2 regions of the Paenalcaligenes sp. genome follow, and region 1 is predicted to be linked to the other one. Evidence: riboswitches for the same ligand, from Rfam matches in the RefSeq annotation. Region 1 holds a riboswitch; the other holds the start of a gene.
What was found. Region 1 has a riboswitch for S-adenosylmethionine ahead of Q1V74_RS09195 (hypothetical protein). Riboswitches for the same ligand answer to the same signal wherever they lie in the genome.
Positions count from the first base shown of each region.

Region 2: it holds a riboswitch for S-adenosylmethionine, as region 1 does, so the genes downstream of both, Q1V74_RS09780 (homoserine O-acetyltransferase) here and Q1V74_RS09195 (hypothetical protein) in region 1, are expected to answer to the same signal.

Region 1 is NZ_JASLIX010000116.1:423-10,153, forward strand. It holds gene Q1V74_RS09185 (DUF2892 domain-containing protein) at 1-34, shown strand, start outside; gene Q1V74_RS09190 (sodium:alanine symporter family protein) at 155-1,501, shown strand; gene Q1V74_RS09195 (hypothetical protein) at 1,560-1,817, opposite strand; SAM-I-IV-variant riboswitch at 1,905-1,999, opposite strand; gene Q1V74_RS09200 (ferric reductase-like transmembrane domain-containing protein) at 2,198-3,517, shown strand; gene dtd (D-aminoacyl-tRNA deacylase) at 3,535-3,975, opposite strand; gene fdnG (formate dehydrogenase-N subunit alpha) at 4,110-7,172, shown strand; gene fdxH (formate dehydrogenase subunit beta) at 7,182-8,084, shown strand; gene Q1V74_RS09220 (formate dehydrogenase subunit gamma) at 8,077-8,718, shown strand; gene fdhE (formate dehydrogenase accessory protein FdhE) at 8,798-9,731, shown strand, end outside.
Region 2 is NZ_JASLIX010000119.1:16,824-26,554, forward strand. It holds gene Q1V74_RS09770 (muropeptide transporter) at 1-1,166, opposite strand, end outside; gene metW (methionine biosynthesis protein MetW) at 1,179-1,811, opposite strand; gene Q1V74_RS09780 (homoserine O-acetyltransferase) at 1,808-3,016, opposite strand; SAM riboswitch at 3,008-3,086, opposite strand; gene Q1V74_RS09785 (helix-turn-helix transcriptional regulator) at 3,270-3,503, shown strand; gene gshA (glutamate--cysteine ligase) at 3,607-5,175, shown strand; tRNA gene Q1V74_RS09795 (tRNA-Arg) at 5,209-5,283, opposite strand; gene Q1V74_RS09800 (c-type cytochrome) at 5,496-6,386, shown strand; gene Q1V74_RS09805 (3-hydroxyacyl-CoA dehydrogenase) at 6,455-7,981, opposite strand; gene Q1V74_RS09810 (NAD(P)-dependent oxidoreductase) at 8,286-9,161, shown strand; gene Q1V74_RS09815 (TRAP transporter substrate-binding protein) at 9,184-9,731, shown strand, end outside.

The sequences.
Region 1 (9,731 bases):
GGGGCTTAGCACTTGTCCGTTAAAAAATAAATAACCACAATCGTTTTCTTCTTACGTCAAAAGACTGCTGTATGCAGTCTTTTTTTTCGTGCCTAAAAGGGGTAGTATCGATGGTTTATTTGGTGGCCTACAGCAAGGCGTAAGGAGAAAGCGCATGGAAAAGCTCATTGAATGGATACATGCAATTAATGCGATTGCATGGGGATCACCCATGCTGATGTTATTGGCGGGAACAGGTTTGTTTCTTACTGTTGGCTTAGGTTTTATGCCGCAGCGTAAACTGGGCTATGGGTTCAGAATGCTCTGGCAAGGGCGACGTAGCACAGAGCAGGGGGATATCAGCCCTTTTAATGCGTTGATGACCGCCTTGTCTGCCACGATTGGTACTGGGAATATTGCAGGGGTTGCGACAGCCATTTATTACGGGGGACCAGGCGCGATTTTTTGGATGTGGCTTATCGCACTCATTGGTATGGCGACAAAATTCAGTGAGGCCGCTTTAGCCGTGCATTTTCGTGAAGTTGATAAAAATGGGCATTATGTGGGTGGCCCAATGTATTACATTCGTAACGGCCTTGGGAAAAACTGGAAATGGTTAGGGGTGATTTTTGCTGTTTTTGGAATGTTGGCCGGTTTTGGTATAGGTAACAGTATTCAAGCAAACTCAGTAGCGGATGTGATGCAGTCTACGTTTAGCGTTCCACCTTTGTTTAGTGGTTTTATCATTGCTGGGCTGGTTGGGTTGGTGCTGCTAGGGGGTATTAAGCGCATTGGCGAGGTGGCCGGTAAGCTCGTTCCGGTGATGGCGCTATTTTATGTAGGTGGCGGTTTATTAGTATTGGTATTGCATATTGATCGCATCCCCGAAGCGGTGGGGCTAATTCTTTATCATGCTTTTAACCCTACAGCAGCCAGCGGTGGTTTTATGGGTGCCACGGTGTGGGCAGCCATCCGTTTTGGTGTGGCTCGCGGGATTTTTTCCAATGAGGCTGGGCTGGGAAGTGCACCCATTGCGCATGCTACCGCGCAAACGGATAGTCCTATTCGTCAAGGCACGGTCGCCATGTTGGGGACGTTTTTAGACACAATCGTTGTTTGTACTATTACCGCTTTAGTGATTGTGGTGACAGGCGCATGGCAAAGCGGGGAAAATGGAGCCACTTTGTCCGCCTATGCGTTTTCTCAGGGGCTAGGAGAAATTGGGCGTTACATTGTGAGTATCGGTGTTGCTCTTTTTGCTTTTACTACTATTATCGGGTGGAGTTTTTATAGTGAGAAATGCGCACAGTTTTTGTTTGGGGAGAAATCCAATCTACCTTTTCGCTTGATTTGGGTGGTGGTCATTCCTATTGGGACATGGCCTGGTATGGACTTAGCCAGTTTATGGCTAGTGGCAGATACGTTAAATGCGTTAATGGCGGTGCCGAATCTTATCGCATTGTTATTGCTTAGTCCGGTTGTATTTAAACTGACCAAAGCGTATTTTTCTCAGCATCACTAAAACCTAGTAAAAAGCTCGGTAATATGCCGAGCTTTTTACTTAAGAAACGTATTCGGTATTAGCGGTAGCGATTAATAATACGCTGTTTGCAAAGCTCTGCCACCATAGGCTGAATTTTTTCTAATAAGCTCAAGCATGTGTTTTGACCAATGCTACGCCATGCGCCCGAGGGACGTGGGCCAAATAAAGAGGGGGCGTCTGGTTGAAACGCGCCGATAAATTGGTTGCTATCCACATGGGTAATGTGCATATAGCTGGATCCAGGAACTACGCTCCCCGTAAACGTTTGGCCATCGATTTCGAACTGATAAGACATGGTATTTCCTTTTTAGCTCTTTAGCACCATGCAGGGTGAGCAAGTCGGTATAAAAAACCCATAAAAAAAGCCCGCAACAGCGGGCAGCGATATCCCATTGGTTGCGTAATGCCGCATTATTTGTCCACCTTGTGTGGGTCACAGGTTGGCATGGGGGGTAACCCCAACTCGTAATGCATAAAAACACTATAACGGTAAATAAAACCGGTTGTCAAGCGTAGGTGTCATCATACTGCTGGCTATGTTGTAAATAATAATTGTTTTTATTATTGTTTTTTTTAATCTGGAATTAAAGTTGTTTGATAATTTAATTCATGATGTATTCATGAGAGATGAGGTATCTTTGTAAAATAATAAATAGTTATTTTAAGGCTGGTTAAATGAAAAAGATTCTCATCGCTTTTATCGCTTTGTTTAGTGCTTTATGGGCTTTGGACGCTTTTATGCATCCTATTGCCGGTGGTGATTTATTATGGCAGTGGCGAAATTATCTCTTGTATTACACCGGTGTTGTGTCATTTGCCTTAATGGGATTCGTAATGCTTTTGGCGACACGTCCTGTATGGGCGGAGCGTTGGGTAGGGGGCATGGATCAGGTTTATCAGCTGCATAAATGGGCAGGGATTTGGGCTGTTTTATTTGCGGTGAGTCATTGGTTAATTAAATTATCAAAGCCTCTGATTGTTGCTTTGATTGGTAATGCTAACCGAGCTACTAAAACTCCATTGCTTTCTTTTTTTTCTGACTATAAATCGTTAGCTAAGTCTCTTGGGGAATGGGCAATATATGCTGCTATTATTATGCTGGTATTGACGCTTTGGCGCTCTTTCCCCTATAAGTTTTGGCGACATTTGCATCGTATTATGCCGGTGTTGTTTTTAATGGTGGGCTTTCACGCGTTGGTTTTAATGCCGTTGTCATATTGGACACAACCCATAGGCTTTGGGCTAGTGACGATGTTGGGGTTGGGGCTATATGGTGCATGGCAGGCTCTAACCCAGCGAATAGGGATGAAACATCGTTATTTGGCGCAGGTTGTTCAGTGCGAGCTGGGCCAAGATCAGGTCTTATTTTTGCGTGCGCAAGTTGATGCGCGTTGGCCTAATCACCAGCCAGGGCAGTTTGCTTTTATTTGTTTTGATCGCCAAGAAGGGGCGCATCCTTTCACGATCGCAAGTGCTCCACATGCCGATGGTCATATTGATTTTCGTATTAAGGCGTTGGGCGACTATACGCAGAAAATGGCAGCAAAGATGCGTCCTCATATGTTTTTTGAGATAGAGGGGCCGTATGGTCAGTTTGCATTAGATCGTATTAACCTTCAGCGCGAGCAAATTTGGATTGCCGGCGGCATTGGTATCACCCCATTTATTGCTTGGCTAGAAGCTTTGATCATGCAGCCTCAAGCGGTGACTGCTCAGTTGCACTATTGTATTGATAGAGCCGAGGACAGCGCAGCCTGCCATTATTTGCAGCAATTAGCGGCGCAGTTACCTACTATTCACTTATCAATCCATGAGAGTGCTAAAGGGCAGCGCTTAACGCCCGAACTACTGATGTCAACCATGTCTACCACACAAAACTATGAGCTTTGGTTTTGCGGCCCCACAGGCTTGTTGCACGCGCTTGAAGCAACACTAAAACAAAACTTTGATCGTGAGCAGCTCACTATTCATAGCGAAGCGTTCCAAATGCGATAATGAGAGTTCGTTAGTTGTCAATTGATATGCAGAGGAATTGTTACCGGACCATCATTAATAAGATGGACCTGCATATCCGCACCAAACTGTCCCGTTTCCACGATAGGGTGGATCGCCTTGGCTTGAGTAACAAACAAATCAAATAGTGCTTTGGCTTGGGCGGGTGGGGCGGCCTGGGTAAAGCTAGGTCGATTCCCACGACGGGTGTCTGCGGCTAGGGTAAACTGGCTTACCAGTAAAAGTCCCCCACCAGTTTGCCCAATATTCTGATTCATTTTTCCGTCTATATCACTAAAAATTCTTAAAGAGATAATTTTTTGCAACATTTTGTCAATTGTTGCGGGGGTGTCTGTGGGCTCAGCACAAGCAAAAACCAAAAGCCCTGCACCGATTTCCCCAGTAAGTCTTTCATTTATCATCACTTTTGCTTTTTTTACGCGTTGCACTAGACAAATCATCGTTATATACCTTGCTTTATATGGTGTTGTAGACATTAAGGGTACAATAAACATAATGTGACAGACTTCGTTACAGCGAACAAAACCTGTCTGTCTCGGAATGTATTATTGATTACCTTTGTTGGAGAGCGTCCATGAATAACATGAGTCGGCGCCAGTTTTTTAAGGTAACAGGGGGAACACTAGCCGGGTCAAGCTTGGCCATGCTAGGGGTAGCACCAACGCCTGCCGTAGCAGCGGCGCGTCAATACAAATTGACACGCATGGTCGAAACCCGCAGCACCTGTCCTTATTGTTCGGTAGCCTGTGGAATTTTACTGTATAGCCTAGGTGATGGCGCGATGAACGCCAAACCAAGTGTTGTGCACATCGAAGGGGACCATGATCACCCTGTTAACCGCGGGACACTCTGTCCTAAAGGTGCAGGTTTGGTTGATTTTATCCACAGTCCGAACCGTCTTAAATATCCCGAGTACCGCGCGCCCGGTTCCGATACGTGGCAGCGTATCTCTTGGGATGAGGCCCTAACCCGTATCGCTAAACTCATGAAAGAGGACCGCGATGCCAACTTTGTGGAAAAGACGGATGACGGCAAAACCGTAAACCGTTGGACAACCACAGGTATGCTTGCTGCCTCTGCCAGTAGTAACGAGGTGGGTTACATCACCCACAAAGTAGTTCGTACGCTGGGGATGTTGGCATTCGATAACCAAGCACGCGTTTGACACGGTCCGACGGTGGCAGGTCTTGCCCCGACGTTTGGCCGAGGTGCGATGACGAACCATTGGGTCGACATCAAAAACGCCGATGTGGTCTTAATTATGGGCGGTAACGCAGCAGAAGCTCACCCTTGCGGGTTTAAATGGGTTACTGAAGCCAAGGCTCATAACAATGCAAAACTGATTGTGGTTGATCCGCGCTTTACACGCTCTGCTTCTGTGGCGGACTTGTACGCGCCCATTCGTACCGGAACCGATATTGTGTTCTTGGGCGGTGTGATCAAATACTTATTAGATAACGACAAAATCCAACACGAGTACGTGCGTAATTACACGGACTTTAGCTTTGTGGTGCGCGAAGATTTTGACTTCGAGGACGGGATTTTCTCCGGCTATGACGAGGAAAATCGTACGTATAACAAAGACTCGTGGGATTATGAGCGTGACGAAGACGGTATGGTTGTGGTGGACCGCACTCTACAACACCCTCGTTGCGTTTATCAGCTATTGAAAAAACACTACGAGCGCTATACGCCAGAAATGGTGAATCGCGTCTGTGGTACGCCGATTGATAAATTTAATCAGGTCTGTGAGCTGCTCGCGTCTACGTCAACCCCTGATCGTGCCGGGACGATTTTGTATGCGCTTGGTTGGACACAGCACTCGATTGGCTCCCAAATCATTCGTACAGGCGCCATGATGCAGTTGTTACTAGGTAACATCGGTATCGCGGGTGGTGGTATGAACGCGTTGCGTGGTCACTCCAACATCCAAGGCCTAACCGACTTGGGTTTAATGTCAAACTTGCTGCCTGGCTACATGACGTTGCCAAACGAGGCCGAGCAAGACTTTGATGCCTATATTGCGGCGCGTGCGCCTAAACAGTTACGTCCTAACCAGCTTAGTTACTGGAGTAACTACAAAAAATTCCACGTCAGCTTGATGAAAGCCTGGTGGGGTGATCATGCACATGCTGACAATAACTTTGCTTTTGATTATTTGCCAAAGCTCGATAAGCTGTACGATATGCTACAGACCTATGAGCTCATGAACCAAGGCAAGGTCAATGGCTACATTTGTCAAGGCTTTAACCCATTAGCCGCAGCACCGAACAAAGCTAAGCTACTCAAAGGCTTCTCTAAACTAAAATACATGGTGATCATGGATCCATTAGTGACAGAGACCTCTGAATTCTGGCGAAATGTTGGTGAGTACAACGATGTAAAAACTGAAGACATTCAAACAGAAGTCTTCCGCTTGCCTACCTCTTGTTTTGCAGAGGAGGAAGGTGCATTGGTGAACTCAGGTCGATGGTTGCAATGGCACTGGAAAGCGGCAGAACCCCCAGGGGAAGCCAAAACCGACATTGAAATCATGGCGCTGCTTTATCAAAACATCCGTGCGCTTTACGAAAAAGAGGGCGGGGCATACCCAGATCCAATTCTGAATCTGTACTGGCCTTACTCTAACCCAAATCACCCAACCGCCGAAGAGCTAGCCAAAGAGCTAAACGGTCGTGCTTTGGTGGATTTACGTAATGCCAATGGTGATATTATCCGCAAAGCGGGTGAGCAGCTTTCTGGCTTTGGTGAGATGCGTGATGATGGCTCTACCTTAGGTGGTTGCTGGATTTATGCAGGTTCCTGGACTGAAGCCGGCAACATGATGGCACGTCGCGACAATAGCGATCCGACTGGCGTGGGTCAAACCCTGAACTGGGCTTGGGCATGGCCAGCTAACCGTCGTGTGCTTTATAACCGTGCTTCGTGTGACCTGGACGGTAAGCCGTTTGATCCAACGCGTTCATTGATCCATTGGGATGGTAAAAAATGGACAGGGGCGGATGTGCCTGACTTTAAGGCCGATGAAACCCCACGTGATGGAATGGGGCCATTTATTATGAACCCCGAAGGCGTGGCCCGTTTCTTTGCACGCAAAGGCATGGCCGAAGGTCCATTCCCCGTTCACTACGAACCCTTTGAGACTCCGCTTGGCTATAACCCATTGTTTAAAGACAATGATAAAGCCACAAGCAATCCTGCCGCACGCGTGTTTAAAGACGACTGGGCGCAGTTCGGAAAATCCGATCAGTTCCCTTATGTGGGTACCACATACCGTCTAACCGAGCATTTCCATTACTGGACTAAGCACGTGCAGCTCAACGCGATCATTCAGCCGCAGCAGTTTGTGGAGATTGGAGCAGAGCTAGCGGGAGAACTGGGCATCAAAGAAGGCGATATGGTAAAAGTTTCCTCCAATCGTGGCTATATCAAAGCCAAGGCGGTGGTCACTAAGCGTATTCGTGGTCTAGATATTGATGGCAAACGGGTACATCAGATTGGTATCCCCATTCACTGGGGCTTTGCTGGGATTACTAAACCCGGGTTCTTGGCGAATACACTGACTCCATTTGTTGGAGACGGTAACTCGCAAACCCCCGAGTTCAAATCCTTCTTAGTCAACGTGGAAAAGGTGTAAGGAGTCATCATGGCATTAGAAGCAATGGACATTAAACGTCGCTCGGCGACTACTACTCCTTCGCCTAGCGTTCGTAAACCTATCGCTGCCACCGAGGGCGTTGCTAAATTGATCGATACATCCAAATGTATCGGCTGTAAAGCATGTCAGGTGGCCTGTATGGAGTGGAACGACCTACGTGACGAAATCGGTCATAACGTTGGGGTGTATGACAACCCAGCAGACTTGACCGAAAACACGTGGACGTTGATGCGTTTTGCAGAGCACGAAAAAGACGATGGCGATCTAGAGTGGCTCATCCGTAAGGATGGCTGTATGCACTGTGAAGACCCAGGCTGTTTAAAAGCCTGTCCTTCACCGGGCGCTATTGTTCAGCATACCAATGGTATTGTGGACTTTAACCAAGCCAACTGTATTGGTTGTGGTTATTGTGTCACAGGCTGTCCTTTTAATATTCCTCGGATATCTAAAGAGGACAATAAAGCCTACAAATGTACGCTGTGTTCTGACCGTGTTGCTGTAGGGCAAGAGCCCGCTTGCGTAAAAACCTGTCCTACCGGTGCAATTGTGTTTGGTACCAAAGAGGAAATGAAACAACATGCTGCAGAGCGTGTCGTGGATTTGCAATCGCGTGGTTACCAAAATGCTGGTTTGTACGATCCACAAGGTGTGGGTGGAACGCACGTGATGTATGTATTGCATCACGCGGATCAACCCGAGCTTTACAGCAACTTACCTAAGGACCCGCAAATCAGTCCGATGGTGTCTTTCTGGAAAGGCCTAGCTAAGCCTTTTGGCGTGGCAACGATGGCATTAACCGCATTGGTTGGATTTATCCATTACATGCGCACTGGTCCAGTTGAAACCACCGAGGACGATGAGCGCGCAGCCAAGGAGGAAACCCATGTCTGATCCTAAAAAATACACGATTGTTCGCTACACTCCGAGCCAGCGCATCAATCATTGGATCATTGCTATTAGCTTTGTGCTGTTAGCGGTTTCCGGTTTGGCGCTGTTTCATCCCGCTTTTTTCTGGATGACGAATCTGTTAGGTGGTGGTCCGTGGACACGCATTTTGCATCCCTTTATTGGGGTGGTGATGTTTGTCAGTTTCTTTGCTTTTGCTATTCGTTTATGGCGTTTTAACAAAATAACGAAAAAAGACAGAGAATGGCTGGCAGCCATGCCTAAAGTATTAAAAAATCAATCGGAAGGTGTGCCGGATACGGATCGCTATAATGGCGGTCAAAAGGTACTGTTTTACGCTTTGATTATTTTAATGCTTGGCCTGATGGCTTCAGGTATCGTGATGTGGCGTGAGTACTTCTCGCACTTATTCAGTATTGATATGGTGCGTTTAGCTTCTTTGCTACATGCTTTCTTTGCCTTCTTGCTAATTTGTGCCATTATTGTGCACGTCTATGCAGGTATCTGGGTCAAAGGTTCTATGCGTGCAATGACGCGTGGTACTGTTAGCCCCGGATGGGCGTGGAAAAATCACCGCGATTGGTACCGTAAAATCGTACGTGGTTCTAACGCAAAATAAGCGTTTCTCTTAGTTTTACACCACGTTGGCTGCTGTCGTTCTCAGAGCGATAGCAGCCGTCTTTTTCTTAGGAGTTTCGATGCAACGCATCCTACCCCGTGGTGAGATCGAAAGTTTGGATCACACCCATATTCCTCGTATTTTTCAAGCTGAATCTCGTTTTGTTTTTCAGGAGCGTGCGAGCCGTTTACGTCAATTGGCAACAGATAGTCCAATTCAAGCCTATTTGTTGCTGATGGCGCATGTGGCTGATGCCCAGCATAATGCTTTGGCCAAGTACACCGCCTTACCTGGGGCAAGTGCTGAACAAGTAGATCGAGCTCAAACACACGGCATGCCCCCATTACAAGCCACGGGTTGGCAGCGCGATCCGCAGTGGCGCCAGATCCTGGCAGATATTGTGCAAGAGGTGCTTCAGCAGCCAGATGTATTAGCGGCAGCCCAAACCGTTTTAAAAGACTTGTTGCAAGCGATAGAGCAGGAGCCAGAGCAGCTGGAAGCCTTGGCAGATGCCATGCTTGCTCGCTTTGAGGAGGGCATTGATGCGGCTCGCGCTCCTTTTGTGATGGCGGCCTTGCAGGTGTATTGGACGCGCTTAGCGGTGGATTTTGATACCGCACAATTACCAGTGATTACCCCTTTTGGTGTCTGTCCATGTTGTGGGAGCTTGCCGGTATCTACCATTGTTCGCATTGGAGGCTCGCGAGAGGGCATGCGCTATGCGACTTGTTCCCTGTGTTCTACTGAATGGCATATCGTACGGGTGACTTGTACGCATTGTGAGGACACGGAGAAAATTGCGTATCATTCTATTGCCGATGCGTCGGAGGCGATCAAAGCCGAGTCATGCGGAAAATGTCATACCTACCGTAAAATCTTCTATCAGGAAAAAGATCAAATGGTTGAAGCTGTGGCAGATGACTTAGCGAGCTTGGAGCTAGACGTACTCATGGGCGATGAGGGTTTTTTCCGCGTCAATGATAATCCGTTGTTATGGCAGAGCGCAAAGGACT
Region 2 (9,731 bases), on a different contig from region 1:
GCCAATAAAACGGTAATAATAAAAAAAGTAGACCAACCTAAATGCTCAACAAATAGCGGGGTTAACGGACCGGCTAAATAAGTACGCCCTACTGCCGATAACGCCGATAATAACGCAAACTGCGTAGCCGAAAACTGCTGATGACATAAAGCCATCAATAAGGCCACAAAAGCCGCGGTCCCCATACCCCCGCACAAATTTTCAATGGCAACTACCGCCCCCATAAACCAAAGATTGGGCTCGGAAACCGATAACCACCAATAACCAAAATTAGACACGGCTTGCAATAAGCCAAAAAGCATCAAGGATCGATACAAGCCCAATTTAGCCATCAGGCCACCGCCAACCAATGCTCCAATAATCGTGGCCGCCAGCCCAAAAATTTTATTGACTGTTCCCACTTCCGTCGCTGAAAATCCCGCACCACGGATTAAAAAAGTGGTCGATAATGCACCAGCAAAGGCATCACCTAGCTTATACAACACAATCAACACGAGAATACTAATAGCTTCGGGACGTTTAAAAAAGGCTAATAAAGGTGCCACCACGGCTTCCCGTAATGAATGGGGTGCAGACACGACACGCTCAGGCTCTGGGGCTAAAAAAGTGGCAATAGCACACGCCAGCATTAAAGCGCCCATCAGCATATACATGCCATTCCACCCTAGCCATTGATCAGCAATCACTAAAGCAAAGCCGCTAGAAACAATCATCGCTAAGCGATAACCTAACACTTTTACCGCCGCACCCGCCGCCCGCTCCTGCGCGCGTAGCACATCTGTACTATAGGCATCAAAAGCAATATCTTGGGTCGCCGACATAAAAGCCACAAATACCGCTAATAAAGCGATGACGCCGAGTTGGTGACTGGGATTAAATAATCCCATCGCCGCGATAGATACACCTAACAACAGTTGGCTTAGCGCCATCCACCCCCGACGGCGCCCTAAAAAGGGCACCGTATACCGATCAATAAACGGCGCCCAAAGAAATTTAAGCGTATACGCTGAACCAACTAGCGTTAAAAAACCAATATCACGCAATGAAACCTGCTCTACTGTAGCCCACGCTTGTAAAGTGCCACTGGTTAAGGCCAGGGGCAGCCCACTGGCAAAACCTAAAACAAATAAGGCCGCAACACGCGGGTTTAGGTAGACATTAGACACGATGCATGATCACTACAAAGAGGAGGCAAAAGGTGACTCGAAACGATATACGGCTAGGGTACCACGCAGCCCAGGTAAAAAGCGGAGTTCTTTTTTACCATTAAAAACCACTCTGTCCGTGATAATTAAACCTAAGGATTTGGCCAAATCCTGAAAGTCTTTTAGGGTACATAAGTGGATATTGGGCGTGTCATACCACTCATAAGGCATTTCTTTGGAGACAGGCATACGCCCAGCTAAAATCGATAAGCCATGCGTCCAATAACCAAAGTTGGGAAAAGACACAATGCCATAACGCGCCACGCGCGCCATTTCTCGCAAAATATGCTCGGTGTTTAACATGGACTGCAGTGTTTTAGACAGAACCACCGTATCAAAGTGCTGATCCTCAAATAAGGCCAGACCCTCTTCTAGATCCTGTTGGATCACAGGTACCCCCCGACGCACACTGGCTACCACCGCTTGGGGATCGCGCTCTATACCGGTGCCTTGTACATTTTTAGTACGCTGCAGATACGCTAATAATTTACCGTCAGCACAACCTAAATCCAATACATGGGTCGATGGCTCAATCCAACTTGCAATACGTGCTAAATCTGGGCGTTGCGCTAAGCTCACTGGCTGTACGGATTGCTGATGACTCATGCCAGAACTCCTGTAGTGCGTTGCCGCGGCCCTAGGCCCAATTGCTCGGCAATTTGATCATAATAGCCCTGCACCACACCGTGATAACGACGATCATCTAATAAAAAAGCATCGTGCCCATGGGGGGCATCGATCTCCGCATAAGTGACCGTTCTTTTGTTTTTAAGCAACGCTTGCACAATTTCACGTGAGCGCTCTGGTGTAAACCGCCAATCTGTCGTGAAAGAAACTAATAAAAACTTGGCTTTAACGGCCTCTAAGCTACGTGCCAAATCCCCGTTATGGGCGCGTGCCGGATCAAAATAATCCAAAGCACGCGTAATCAACAAATAAGTATTCGCATCAAAATACTTAGAGAATTTTTCGCCTTGATAACGCAAGTAGGACTCGACCTCAAACTCTACGCCATAATCATAGCGGTACTGTCCATCTTCTTTAGGATCGCGCTGAGCACGACCAAATTTTTCTGCCATGACCTCGTCTGACTGATAGGTAATATGCCCAACCATACGCGCCACAGATAAACCACGCTTAGGCACAGTATTACGACTGTAATAGTCTCCATCATAAAACTCAGGATCCGTAATGATGGCACGACGGGCTACCTCGTTAAAGGCGATATTCTGTGCAGTAAGACGAGGAGTGCTGGCAATCACAATGCAATTTTCTAAGCGATCTGGGCAAGTGATCGCCCAGCTTAACGCCTGCATACCACCTAAAGACCCACCCATGACAGCAGCAAATTTTTTGATGCCTAAGTAATCCGCCAAGCGCGCTTGGGCATGCACCCAATCCTCAACGGTTAATAACGGAAAATCTGCGCCCCAAGGTTTACCAGTTTCTGGGTTGATTGAGGCTGGGCCTGTAGAACCAAAACAAGACCCAATATTATTAACACCGATCACAAAAAAGCGATCGGTATCAACGGCCTTACCTGGGCCAACCATGTTGTCCCACCAACCGATATTTTTAGGGTCATTTGGATCAATGCCCGCTACATGGTGTGAGGCATTTAAAGCATGACAAATCAGGACGGCATTATTACGATCGTCATTAAGTTGACCGTAGGTTTCAATGGCCAGCTCATACTGGGGTAAAACCTGACCACTAGACAAATGCAATGGCTCATCAAAAGCAATAATCTCGGGTTGAACCACACCGACCGAGCCATCAGGAATAATAATAGAAGCTGTATTGGAGACCATAGACGGACCTCTTTAGCTGGATTTATGGAGCGCCCGCAAGCGGATCAAGCAAATCGGCGCCAACAAAAAGACAAGCAAATAGTTTAGCACCTTCGAAAATAAAAATCCCGTCATGCCCCTAAAGCAAGAGTTTGAGCTAAATAAAACCCCTTAGGGTTAATACCTACCTCTCAGATCTTGAGTATTTTTAAAAAGACTTAAACAATGGCATCGAAGTCATAATTTGTCATTTTCATGATGCTGAGGTTAATGTATGAACGAAGAACTAAGCTTGAGAGAAATCGCTTGCTTACAACTCATCGCTCTAGGAAAAACCAATGTTGAGGCAGGCAAAGCTCTGGGACTTACGCATCACACTGTGCAGTACCACTTGCATAATGCTTATCATAAACTCAATGTTTCTAACCGCGCTGCAGCCATTAGCAAAGCCTATCACCTGTCCTTAATCAAGCTGCCCATCGACCCCCCTGTCACAAAAAGCAGCTAAAAACCGACGTCCCCCTAGCCTCCCTACGTGTGTCTTTCCCTTTATTTGGATTGCGCATTACAATCGACCACATCATAAGTCGGATAATAAGTGAACGTAGGTAATGACATTGAGCCAGAATCCAATAAAAGCCCTTGCTTCAAATTTAACCCTCCTAAGCGACATTCGTCGGGGAGTTGAAAAAGAAGGGCTCCGGGTAGATCACTCTGCTTTTCTTGCCTCTACCCCTCACCCTGTTGCCTTGGGCTCAACCTTGTGCAACAGCCGTATCACCACGGACTATGCTGAAGCCCTCTTGGAGCTAATTACCGCTCCCTATGCCTCTGTTGAGGAGTTACGTACAGAGCTACAACATGTGCACCAATTTGTCGTACGCCACTTGGGTGATGAAGTCATCTGGAATCAATCGATGCCTGCTCACTTACCCGACGAGGCCGATATTCAAATCGGTTGGTATGGCACTTCCAACACCGGTATGTTCAAGCACGTCTATCGACGCGGCTTAGCAGAGCGCTATGGTAAGCGCATGCAATGTATTGCTGGCGTGCACTATAACTACTCGCTGCCCGACCGTATTTGGCCTTTATTACAAATTGACGGGCGCACCTTCCAAGAGCAACGTTCCAATGGCTATTTAGCTTTGATCCGCAATTTCACGCGTTATTCTTGGCTACTTATGTATTTGTTCGGCGCCTCGCCAGCCGTATCCAAGGATTTTCTGGGTGAGCACCAGCTCCCATTAGAAAAAATTGCACCTGATACCTATTGTCTGCCTTGGGCGACTAGCTTGCGCATGAGTGATCTTGGCTATCAAAACAAAGAAGCGCAAGCTGAACTCCAGCTCTGTTACAACGATCTGGATACATTTTTACTACGCATGCGTCGTGCCGCCACCACAAGCTGGCCGGCATATGCGGATATTGGTACGCACCGTAATGGCGAATGGATCCAGCTCAACACCAATATTCTTCAAATCGAAAACGAATACTATTCCAATATTCGCCCTAAACGCACGCCTAAATCTAATGAGCGCCCTTCTAGCGCTTTAGCTAACCGTGGCGTGGAATACATTGAAGTGCGCTGCTTAGATATTGACCCCTTTGACCCCATTGGTCTATCAGCAGAAACCGCTCGCTTTTTGGATGTGTTTTTATTATTTTGTGCTACCGAGCCTAGCCCCGTCTTTCCCGATGGTGGATTCTGCCAAGACAGTAAAAATAACTTTGCTAAAGTGGTTATCGAGGGTCGTAAGCCTGGGCTGTTACTACGTAATCAAAACAAGCAAGAAGTGGAGCTAAAAAGCTGGGGAGAGGATTTACTCCTTGCCATGCAACCCTATGCGGCGCTTTTCGACAAAGGAGCAGAGCAACCGCTCTATCAAGCAGCGCTGGATGCACAAATGGCCAAGATACAAGATGCCAGCCTATGCCCATCTGCTCGTGTCCTCAAGCAAATATCCGAGTCTGGGCAAAGTTTTGTGGATTACACCTATGCCCAAAGCCTAGCGCACAAAAACCACTTATTAGATTTGCCTTTTTCGGCCGAGCTACAGCAAGAGTTTGAGCAAGCGGCCACCGATTCAATTGCAGCCCAACAACAAATAGAGGCTGCCGAAAAAGATCAATCTTTTGAGGTGTACTTACAAAAATATCAGGCATTATTAGATGCCTAAAAAACAAAAAGACCCTTCGCGGGTCTTTGTTTTTGGCGCGCCCGCCAGGAATCGAACCTGGATCGAGAGCTTCGGAAACTCTAATTCTATCCATTGAACTACGGGCGCAAAAAAGCTATTTTACCCTGTATCTGACTTTTTGTTTAGTCCATTTTTATTTTTAACTGCTCACCTAGTACAACAATGCCACCCCATAGCCGATTTAGTTCGCTATAATTACCGGTTGGTATACTCTATTTACTATCAATCTTGCGGCCCCAGTAAGTCCATTTTTCGGTGGTCCGCCAGCCCCACTTAGTACGAATTCGCAGGATCCGACTATGAGCCTTACGGAACAACAAAATCACAATAACGACGATAAACAATCTGTGCACGTCAAAAACCCAGCCCGCATTTTCTGGCTATCCATTCTCTTTTTGCTTGTGGTTGGCGCCGCTATGTTCTACATAGACAGCAACACCAACGACCTGCGTATGGGTAAAGCACGCCCTGACACTTCCGAAAGTGTCGCTGCCCGTATTCAACCCGTGGCTCAATTTGCCCTTAATATCGTCGAGGCCGACCGGCCCCTTAAAACGGGTAAAGAGGTCTACGATGCCACCTGTACAACCTGTCATGCCACAGGTGTAGCAGGGGCTCCTAAATTTGGTGACAAAGACGCCTGGGCACCTTATATTGCCGCCGGCTACGAAACTATGCTCCAAGTTGCACTTAACGGTAAAGGCGCTATGCCAGCCAAGGGTGGTAACACTACCCTGGATGACCTAGAGGTTGAGCGAGCCATGGTCTACATGGCCAACGAAGCAGGTGCTGGCTTTGCTGAGCCCGGCGAGGACCAAAGCGAAGCCCCCGCACAGCAGGCCGATGCCAACGAACAAAAAACCGATTCAGCTGCTGATGACAGCGCTGAAACCACAGCAGCCGCCACTTCTGGCGATAACGCCATCCCCGCCGCTACCGAGGAACAACTTGCTGCGGGCAAAAAGCTTTATGATGCTGCTTGTTTCGCTTGCCACGGCTCGGGGGTTGCCGGTGCGCCTAAATTCGGTGACAAAGACGCCTGGGCGCCTTATATCGAAACAGGTTTAGATACCATGCTACAAGTGGCCATCACAGGTAAGGGCGCCATGCCTCCACGTGGCACAGCCATGAATGCCTCCGACGATGATTTACGCGATGCTATTCTCTACATGATTGAGCAAGTGCGCTAATTGTTCTTCCATTAAAAAGCTCGCCCCCTGATCAACACAAGGGGCGAGCTTTTTTATTGCTTGCGTTTTTATGCGCGACGGCTGGTTTTTAATGACACGCCTAACTGCACTCGGCGCTGCAACCACAAACTCGGGCGATAACGCATATCACCAGTAATCATTTGCATAGACTGTAAAATCTCAAGCAACATTTCTGCTCCTAATGCGTCTCCTAACGCTAAAGGACCACCTTTCGGGTAGCCTAACCCCAAGGATACAGCAGTATCGATATCCTCCGCGCTCGCGATCCCCTGCTGCGCAATATCACACGCGCCATTCACAATGGATGCCACCAAACGCTGTGCAACAAAACCAGCCGAATCCTCAATCACGCTCACAGGGGTACCATCACTACCAAAAACGGCACGTGCTGTCTGCACCCACTCATCTGCGGTCAACAAAGAGCGCATCACTACACGTCGCTGTCCGGTCTCTAAACCAAAAGCGGTGTCCAAGGCCACCGTACGCGTCGCGTCCAGACCAAAATGCGCCACAATCGTAGCCACATCCTCGCCAAAAGGCGTTGCGACCAACAGCGCATCTTCTGGCGCCTCTTCTGCTTCAACCAGCTCTACATCTAAGCGCTGCAAAAGCGCTTGAGCCCGCTCATAACCTTCTGCATGGTGAGGCACAAGCCAAACCTTGACCCCAGCTGCTAAAGCAGGAATAGAAGGCTCCTCGGGCAATTGCTTTTTACCGTCCTCGTATCGGTAAAAGCCTTCTCCTGTTTTACGCCCTAAAATCCCTCCCGCATACCGTATTGCCGTAATAGGAGAGGGTCTAAAGCGCGGCTCTTGGTAGAACTGATTGTAAATAGACTCCATGACCGGATGCGACACATCCAAAGCTGTTAAATCCATCAGCTCAAAAGGCCCCATTCTAAACCCAGCCTGCTCACGCATAATAGCGTCAATGGTAGCAAAATCAGCCACCTGTTCTTGAGCAATTTTTAAACCCTCAATATTCATGGGTCGCCCAGCGTGATTCACAATAAAACCAGGCATGTCTTTTGCTCGAACCGGCGTATGTCCCATGGCTTTTGCCATGGCTACTAACTGTTCACATACTTGTGGATCGGTGCGTAACCCCTCGATCACCTCGACCACCTTCATCAAAGGCACCGGATTAAAGAAATGGAAGCCAGCTACCCGCTCTGGACGCTGACATGCCTGTGCAATAGCTGTAATCGATAAAGACGAGGTATTTGAAGCCAAAATGCATGTCTCTGAGACTAAAGCTTCTAGATTTTGAAAGACCTCTTGTTTGATCTTTAAGTTTTCAACAATCGCCTCGACAACTAAGTCCGCATCAGCTAACTGCTCTAACTGGGAACAAGGCTGAATCAACGCATAGGCGGCTTCCGTTTGCTCAGAGGTCATACGCCCTCTTTCTACCTGACGTTGCCAAATGGCCTGTAATTGCTTTTGTGCCGCCGTCACTGCCTCAGCTCGTGTATCAAACAAATACACGGTATAGCCAGCTTGAGCCGCAATTTGCGCAATCCCTTGGCCCATCGCACCTGCACCAACCACCCCAATTTTTTTCATCTCAGACATGCTGTCTCCTATTTCAATAAAATCCAAAACGACACAGTTATTCTGACTATTATCAAATATATGAACCATATCGTAAATAGAGGCGGTTTTTATTTATTCCGCTTATCATCAATAACCCTAACTTCAGACCTACACCATCGACAACATTTTCTAACAAATGCCCTAAATTCAAGGCATAGACAAAAAGCCATGAGTTTTTTTCATTTGAAAAAAATAAAACTCGCTTGATGGGCGATCCCCCACCTACCTAAACTCAATTTAGAAAAACTTTAAGCTTATAAAAACTAACCAAAAGGAGAGACAAGTGGAAAAGCATCATCGTGTTATCGCTGTCACAGGAGGCAGTGGTCGTTTAGGTCAGTATGTCGTTAACGAATTAATCGCCCATCACTATCAAGTACGAGTTCTTGATTTAAGCCCGCCTCCAAGCCACCCACAAGTATCTTACAAGCCCTGCAACGTACTCAATTTAGATGAGTTGAATGCTGGGCTTAAAGATGTTGATGGTGTCATTCATCTCGCGGCTTTAGATTTCGATTTTGCCGCCTCAGTACCCGAGGAAAAGTTTATCGAAGTCAACACACTAGGCACATGGAATGTTTTACAAACCGCTGAAAACAACGGTATTAAGCGTGTAATTCTCTGTTCTAGTATCTCAGCCTGTGGCTTGTCTGAAGCTAATCCTAACTTTGCGCCAGAATACCTTCCTGTGGATGAGGAGCATCCTCGTTACCCTATCCAGCCTTACAGTATTAGTAAGCTGATTATGGAGGAAATGGCTGAAAGCTTTGTGCGTCGTGGAAATATGGCTGTGCTTTCGCTACGACCAATGATGGTATTAATTCCCTCTAACATCGATCCCACCGTAGAGCGTGCTCAAGACTTAAGTACTCGCTGGCTCTTTTATTATATTAGTCCTGAAGACTGCGCTCGTGCTTTCCGTCTCGCCTATGAGGCGGATGCAGTAAAATCAGGGGCGTTTTTCATTACAGCTACAGATAGCTGCCGACAAGAAGACACCCTAAAATGGTTTGAGCGTGCCTGGGGCTTTCTACCCAAATACGATGCTGATCATTATAAAAATCATCCAAGAGCTTCTATTTTCAGTGGGGAAAAAGCGAAAAAGCTTTTAGGTTTTGAGGCCACTTCGAACTGGCTAGATATTATCCAAACAAAATAAAAATCCGTGTAGGAGACAAATCATGAAAAAACACTGGGCCAAATGGTTAGCCTGTGGGGCTCTTATTGCTACCACATTTAATATTTCAGCAAAAACCTATAAGTGGGACATGCCAAATGAGTATCCTGGCACATCCGTCCAGGGACAAGGAGATCAATATTTCTCAGCTAAGTTAAAAGAATTTAGTCAAGGGGATATTGAGATTGTGCATCACTTTGGTGGCGCATTAGGCTTTAGATCTAAAGACCAGCTAGATGCGGTTGCTGATGGTGCTGTTATTCTTGCTAATACCTTTGTCCCACCACTAGGTGGCGTCAATCCTATCTTCACTTTATCGTCTTTACCCTTTCTGGTTTCTACACCAGACGACGCTAAGCGTCTCTATGAGATCAGTAAACCATACTACAACAAGCACCTAGCCAAATATAACCAAAAATTGCTTTACGCTTCTCCATGGCCCGCCAGTGGACTTTGGGGCAAAAAAGCCTATACGGATATGGCTAGTATTAAAAACCTCAAAATGCGTAGCTACGACATCAACAGTAGCCGTGTCTTTCGTGATGCACATGC